Regions from separate parts of the Acidovorax sp. GW821-FHT09A11 genome, predicted to be linked through region 2. Evidence: riboswitches for the same ligand, from Rfam matches in the RefSeq annotation. Region 2 holds a riboswitch; the other holds the start of a gene.

Region 1 (3,398 bases), on a different contig from region 2:
CCGCCATGACCGCGACCGGGACGGCGACGGCGTACCGAACCGCCGCGACCAGCAGCCCGACAACCCGCGCCGCAACTGACCCCACGCCCGGCGCGCGCGCCGCGCAGGGCGCCGCCGGTCAGCCCAGTTGAAGTTCGGCGCGCCCCAGGCCGGGAAACTCAGCCACCACCACCGTGCCCGGCGCCACCATCACGGTGCCGGTGCAGGACCCGGTGGTCACCCACTGTCCCGCGCGCAGCCCACCCAGGCTGTGCGCGCCGCCATTGGCCAGCCAGGCGAGCAGGCGCAAGGGATCGCCCGCCGGGTTGCCCCAGCCAGCGTGCCGCACGGCCTGCGCGCCATTCACCGACAGCACCACGGGCTGCCGCATCGGCTGCACCGACTGCGCGCTCTCCGTTCCCGACCCCACGATGAGTGCCCCATGGCAGGCCTGGTCGGCCAGCCGGCTCCACTCGCCTTGCTGCGCCCAGGCGGCGTAGCGCGTGTCGCAGACCTCGATGGCCGCCCGCACCGACGCCACGGCGGACAGCACCTCGGCCTCGCTGTAGGGCTGCGCCCGGGCAGGCAGATCGGCACCCAGTTCGTACACCAGTTCCGCCTCCACACCCAGCACGGCGAAGCCCGCGCAGGACAGGCGCACCGCGCCCCCGCCGGCCATCGCAAACACCGAATCGCGCGCCAGGGCCGCCCGCGCAGGCAGCGCCTGCGGCGACGCCGCGCCCACCTTCCAGCCCGCGATCTCGCCGCGCTCGCGCACCACGGCGTCCTGCACGGCATAGGCCTGGGCAGCGTTCTGGGGACGCAATGCGGCGGGCAGGTCGAGGGGACGGGGCGTGCGCCCCAGGCGGGCCATGGTGAGCACGGCCGCGCTGGTCAGCGGATCAAAGGCGGTATCGGGCATCAAGGCGTCCTGGAGAGAAAGGCGAAGGTTCCGGCGGATTATGGCCAACCCCGTGCCCGCAGCATCAGCAACGATTGCGATTCATTAGCGCGGACAAAGCGGTTTTTGCGCGATGCGGGCTCCTAGAATGGCCCCCGCAGGAGAGTCAGCGGCCCCGTCCGCTTCACCGAAGGCGCAAACTCCCATACACGCTCAGGTCCCGTACTGCACCATTCATCAAAGCCGTCTGGAGAGCCGCTTCGCGCAACGCGAAGCGCACCGAAGGAGCAAACCGCGCGCCATGTGGGCCGCGCGGTGAATCTCTCAGGTACCAAGGACAGGGGGAGCGGCAGCTTGGGCATTCATGCGCCAGCTGCACGCTATTGAATTCATAGCTGCCAGCGCATGTTGTTCTAGCGCCAGAGCCCAGAAAGGCTTTGAAAATCATGCGCGTGATCGTTTTGGGCGCCGGCTTGCTCGGCGTGACTTCGGCTTATTTCCTGCAACAGCGCGGCCACGAGGTGACCGTCATCGACCGCCAGGGTGCGCCCGGCGCCGAGACCAGCTTCGCCAACGGTGGCCAGATCTCGGTGAGCCACGCGGAGCCCTGGGCCAACCCGAGCGCGCCGCTCAAGGTGCTGCAGTGGCTGGGCAAGGAGGATGCTCCACTGCTGTTCCGCCTGCGCGCCGACATGCGGCAATGGCTGTGGGGCCTGTCCTTCCTGCGCAACTGCACGCCCGCGCGCACGCGCCACAACATCGAGCAGATCGTGCGCCTGGGCACGTACAGCCGTGACACGCTGCAGCAGCTGCGCGCGGCCACCGGCCTCCAGTACGACCAGCGCACGCAGGGCATCCTGCACTTCTATACCAACCAAAAAGAGTTCGACGGCGCCCTGGCCCCGGCCGAGCAAATGCGCCAACTCGGCTGCGAGCGCCAGGTGATCAGCGCCGACGAGGCCGTGCGCATCGAGCCTGCCCTGGCCCATATCCGCCAGCAGCTGGCCGGAGCCACCTACACGGCCGAGGACGAATCCGGCGACGCCAACCAGTTCACACGCGAGCTGGCCAAGCTGTGTGAAGAGGCGGGCGTGCAGTTCCGCATGGGCCACCACATCACCGCGCTGCGCGAGGCAGGCGGCCGCATCGACCACGTGGAAGTGACCAATGCCGAAGGCCGCTTCGAGCGCGTGCGCGGCGATGCGTTTGTGCTGGCCATGGGCTCGTTCAGCCCACTGCTCGCGCAGCCGCTGGGCATCCAGCTGCCTATCTACCCGGCCAAGGGCTACTCGGTGACCATGCCGGTCAAGGACGCCAGCAAGGCGCACCAGGTGAGCCTGACGGACGACGAGTTCAAGCTCGTGTTCTCGCGCTACACCAGCGAACGGGGTGGCGACCGCCTGCGCATCGCCGGCACGGCCGAATTGAACGGCTACGACCGCCACCTGAACCAGGTGCGCTGCGACGCCATCGTGCGCCGCGTGGAGCAGCTGTTCCCCGGCGCGGGCGATGCCAGCCAGGCCCAGTTCTGGACCGGCCTGCGCCCCGCCACACCCAGCAACGTGCCGCTGATCGGCGCCACCAAGGTGGCCAACCTCTTCCTCAACACGGGCCACGGCACGCTGGGCTGGACCCACGCCTGCGGCTCGGGCAAGGCCCTGGCCGACATCGTGAGCGGCCGGGTGCCCGAAGTGGACTTTGCATTCCAGGGTCTGCAGGGGTGCGCTCCCGACAAGGCGCTGGTGCCATCGCGCACCACGGCCTGAACGGGAGCACAGCGGGGTTGCAGCACCGCCGCGCAGGCGGCGCTGCCACCACGGGCCAGCGCCCGGCCTACCTGGCAGCGCCCGTGGCGTGCGCCACGAACTGCGCCACGGCCTGCATGTCCTTCTCGCTCATGCGTTCGGCATACGAAGGCATCACGCCGATGCCCGCCTTGAGCGCGCGCAGCACGCGGCCCGCGTCGGGCTTGAGCTCATCCAGCACCGGGCCCACCTGCCCCTCGGCACCGGCGGCCTGCAGCGTGTGGCACACGGCGCAGGCAGGCTGGATCTTGATGAACAGCTCCTTGCCCCGCGCCAGCTCGGCGGCATCCGCCGCCCAGCCGGCACCCGTCCACAGCAGCAGCACGCTCGACATGGCCGCGAGCGCAGGCACGCGCAAATGCTGGAAACCGATGCGCCCCAGCACCAGTGCCACCGCGGATCTGGCACGGCCAGTCCGGGGGGCGCGCTCCCCTCCAGGGGGGAAGGCGCGCAGCGTCTCAGGGGGGCGCCCGGTCACGCTGCGGTCACCGTGACCGCATGGTCGCGCCAGCTCGCGTTGTTGTAGCCGCCCAGGTTTTCCTCGCGCTGCTCGGCCTGCACATTGCCTGCGGCATCGGTGGCGCGGCTGGCCAGCACGTGCGTGCCCGCCGCCAGCGTGACCGGCAGCACGAACTGGCGCCACGCGAACTTGCCCAGATCGGGGCCGATGAGCCGCGCGGCCTGCCAGGTCTTGCCGCCGTCCACCGAGACCT
Region 2 (3,398 bases):
TCCATCATCCTCATCGTTTCGGCCTGCCTGTTCCTGGCCATGGGCGTGCCCGTGGCGTTTGCGCTGGGCCTGGCCACCGCGGCCACGCTGATCCTGGCCGAGAGCTACCCGCTGATGGTGCTGCTCAAGGAAACCTTCACCGGCATCGACAGCTTTCCGTTGATGGCCGTGCCCTTCTTCATCCTCGCGGCCGAACTCATGAGCGGCGGCTCGCTGACTGAGGTGCTGCTGAGGTTTGCCGGGCAGTTCGTGGGCCACAAGCGCGGCGGGCTGGGCTACACCAACGTGGTCTCGCTGACCTTCTTCTCGGGCATCTCGGGCTCGGCGCTGGCCGATGCGGCGGGGCCGGGGTCGATGCTGATCCGCATGATGGACAAGGCCGGCTACGACCGTTCGTACGCGGCGGCTCTCACGGCCTCGACGGCCATCGTCGGGCCCATCATCCCGCCGTCCATCATCATGATCATCTATGCGCTGCAGGATGAAACGGTGTCGGTGGGTGCGCTGTTCGTGGCCGGCCTGCTGCCGGGCCTGCTGATCGCGGTGGCCATGTGCGTCGTGAACTTCCACGTCTCCAAGAAGCGCAACTACAAGGGCGACGGCCGGATGCCGCCGCTGGCCGAGATCCTGCAGACCACCTGGAAGGCGCTGCCCGCCATTTTGCTGCCGGTGGTGATCCTGGGCGGCATGCGCGCCGGCTGGTTCACGCCCACCGAGGCCTCGGTGGTGGCGGTGTTCTATGCGCTGGTGTGCGGCAAGTTCGTCTACCGCACGCTGCAGTGGAAGGCGCTGCCCGACATCCTGGCACGCTCGGCCCTGCTGTCGGCCTCGGTGCTGATCATCATCGGGCTGTCGGCCGCGTTCGCGTGGATCCTGACCATCGAGGGCATTCCGCAGCAGATGGCCGACTGGCTGGTGGGCATGAACCTCTCGCCGTGGATGTTCCTCATCATCGTGAACATCTTCCTGCTGCTGTTCGGCATCTTCATCGAGCCGCTGCCGGGCGTGATGGTGCTGGCGCCCATCCTCGCGCCCGTGGCCGTGAAGCTGGGAATCGACCCCATCCACTTCGCGATGGTGGTGATCTACAACCTCACGCTGGGGATGATCACGCCGCCCGTGGGCGGGCTGCTGTTCGTCACCTGCAACGTCTCGCGCGTACCGATGTCGCAACTGGTGCGCGAGCTGGTGCCCTTCCTTTGGGCGCATGGCGTGGTGCTGGTGGTGCTGACCTTCATCCCGCAGCTGTCGACCTGGCTGCCGAAGGTGCTCGGGTTCATCAAATAGCGTCTGCGCGGCTTCAGCCAGCGGATATACTGGCGACCGTCAGGAGAGAGCCCCTTCCTTCAACGAAAGGGGCCGCCGAAGGCGCAGGCAGCAGCCGAACGCTCAGGCAAAAGGACTGGCAACCGCCCGCAGTGATGCGGGCGTTCCCTTGCTGGAGAGAGATGGACCGTGCAGCACGGCACCCATCCACCGAAGGAGCAAGCCGCGCGGCCAGCCAGGGCGCTGCGGTGAATCTCTCAGGTAAAGCGGACAGCAGGGCAAATCCCGCGACCCATGGGGCCGCGGCCACCATTTGCCCCGGAGTCCGCCTTGACCACCCCTACCGCCCCGCTGCTGACCACCCCCCTCAACGCCCTGCACACCGAGCTGGGCGCCCGCATGGTGCCGTTTGCGGGTTACTCCATGCCCGTGCAGTACCCTGCCGGCCTGATGGCCGAGCACCTGCACACGCGCAACGCGGCGGGTTTGTTCGACGTCTCGCACATGGGCCAGCTCAAGCTTGTCGGCCCCGGCGCCGCTGCCGCGTTCGAAACCCTGATGCCCGTCGACGTGATCGACCTGCCCGTAGGCAAGCAGCGCTACGGCCTGTTGCTCACCGACGAAGGCACGGTCATCGACGACCTGATGTTCTTCAATCAGGGCAATGACACCCTGTTCGTCATCGTCAACGGCGCCTGCAAGGTAGGCGACATCGCGCACATCCAGGCACGCATCGGCCAGCGCTGCGACGTCATCCCCATGCCCGACCACGCCCTGCTGGCGCTGCAAGGCCCGCAGGCAGTCACCGCCCTGGCGCGCCTGGCACCCGGCGTCGAAAAGCTGGTATTCATGACGGGTGGCGACTTTTCCATTGCGGGCTGCGACTGCTTCGTGACCCGCAGCGGCTACACCGGGGAGGACGGCTTCGAGATCTCGGTGCCCGCGTCCCAGGCCGAAACCCTGGCGCGCGCGCTGCTGGCCCAGCCCGAGGTCAAGCCCATCGGGCTGGGCGCCCGCAACTCGCTGCGCCTGGAAGCCGGCCTGTGCCTGTACGGCAACGACATCGACACCACGACCACCCCGCCCGAGGCGGCGCTGAACTGGGCCATCCAGAAGGTGCGCCGCACCGGCGGCGCGCGCGCGGGCGGCTTCCCCGGTGCCGACAAGGTGCTGTCGCAGATCGACAACCCCGCCAGCCTGCAGCGCAAGCGCGTGGGCCTGGTCGCGCTGGAACGCGTGCCCGTGCGCGAGCACACCGAACTGCAAGGCCCCGACGGGCAGAAGATCGGCGAAGTGACCAGCGGCCTGCTGGGTCCCACCGTGGACAAGCCGGTGGCCATGGGCTACGTGGCGCCAGCCTTTGCCGCCGTCGGCACGCGCGTCAACGCCATCGTGCGCGGCAAGGCCGTGCCCATGGAGGTGGTGTCCATGCCGTTCACGCCTGCGCGCTACCACCGCGGCTGACCCTCTGCAACCGCCCCAGCCCGGCTAAAGTGGCGGCTGGCATCGGCACTTTTTCTGTTTACCCCTTTTTTTGGAGCTTCCCCCATGACCATCAAGTATTCCAAGGACCACGAGTGGATCGACATCTCCGACCACGAAGCCGCCACCGTGGGCATCACGCTGCATGCCCAGGACGCCCTGGGCGACGTGGTCTTCGTGGACCTCCCCGAGGTCGGCACGACCTTCACCCAGGGTGACGTGGCCGGCGTGGTCGAGTCCGTGAAGGCCGCGGCTGACGTATACATGCCTGTCACCGGCGAAGTGGTCGAAGTGAACGAAGCACTGCGCGCCGACCCCTCGCTGGCCAACAGCGATCCCATGGGTGCCGGCTGGTTCTTCAAGGTCCATGTGACGGACATGCTGCAGTTCGATGCGCTCATGGACGAACCCGCCTACGCCGAGTTCGCCAAGAACGCCTGACCCTCCGATGCCCCGCGGCCCGGCGCCTCCCCGCCGGGCCAATGTGTTTCCTTGCACTGTGCCGCCGCCGATGACCTCCCAAGCCCCCCTGCCCACCCTCGCCGCACTCGAGAACACCACCGAGTTCCTGCCCCGCCATATCGGCATCGACGCAGCCGACGAAGCCCACATGCTGTCCGTGATCGGCGAAGCCTCGCGCAGCGCGCTCA

Evidence for each region. Region 2 has a riboswitch for glycine ahead of gcvT (glycine cleavage system aminomethyltransferase GcvT). Riboswitches for the same ligand answer to the same signal wherever they lie in the genome.
Region 1: it holds a riboswitch for glycine, as region 2 does, so the genes downstream of both, AC07PV_RS18350 (D-amino acid dehydrogenase) here and gcvT (glycine cleavage system aminomethyltransferase GcvT) in region 2, are expected to answer to the same signal.

Annotation. Positions count from the first base shown of each region.
Region 1 covers NZ_JBWKPS010000007.1:88,876-92,273, forward strand. Annotated here, with positions in the region: gene AC07PV_RS18340 (hypothetical protein) at 1-79, shown strand, start outside; gene AC07PV_RS18345 (2-keto-4-pentenoate hydratase) at 119-901, opposite strand; glycine riboswitch at 1,118-1,231, shown strand; gene AC07PV_RS18350 (D-amino acid dehydrogenase) at 1,327-2,646, shown strand; gene sorU (SorU family sulfite dehydrogenase c-type cytochrome subunit) at 2,714-3,019, opposite strand; gene sorT (SorT family sulfite dehydrogenase catalytic subunit) at 3,160-3,398, opposite strand, start outside.
Region 2 covers NZ_JBWKPS010000001.1:820,151-823,548, forward strand. Annotated here, with positions in the region: gene AC07PV_RS03750 (TRAP transporter large permease) at 1-1,287, shown strand, start outside; glycine riboswitch at 1,318-1,415, shown strand; glycine riboswitch at 1,429-1,550, shown strand; gene gcvT (glycine cleavage system aminomethyltransferase GcvT) at 1,561-2,730, shown strand; gene gcvH (glycine cleavage system protein GcvH) at 2,815-3,189, shown strand; gene gcvP (aminomethyl-transferring glycine dehydrogenase) at 3,260-3,398, shown strand, end outside.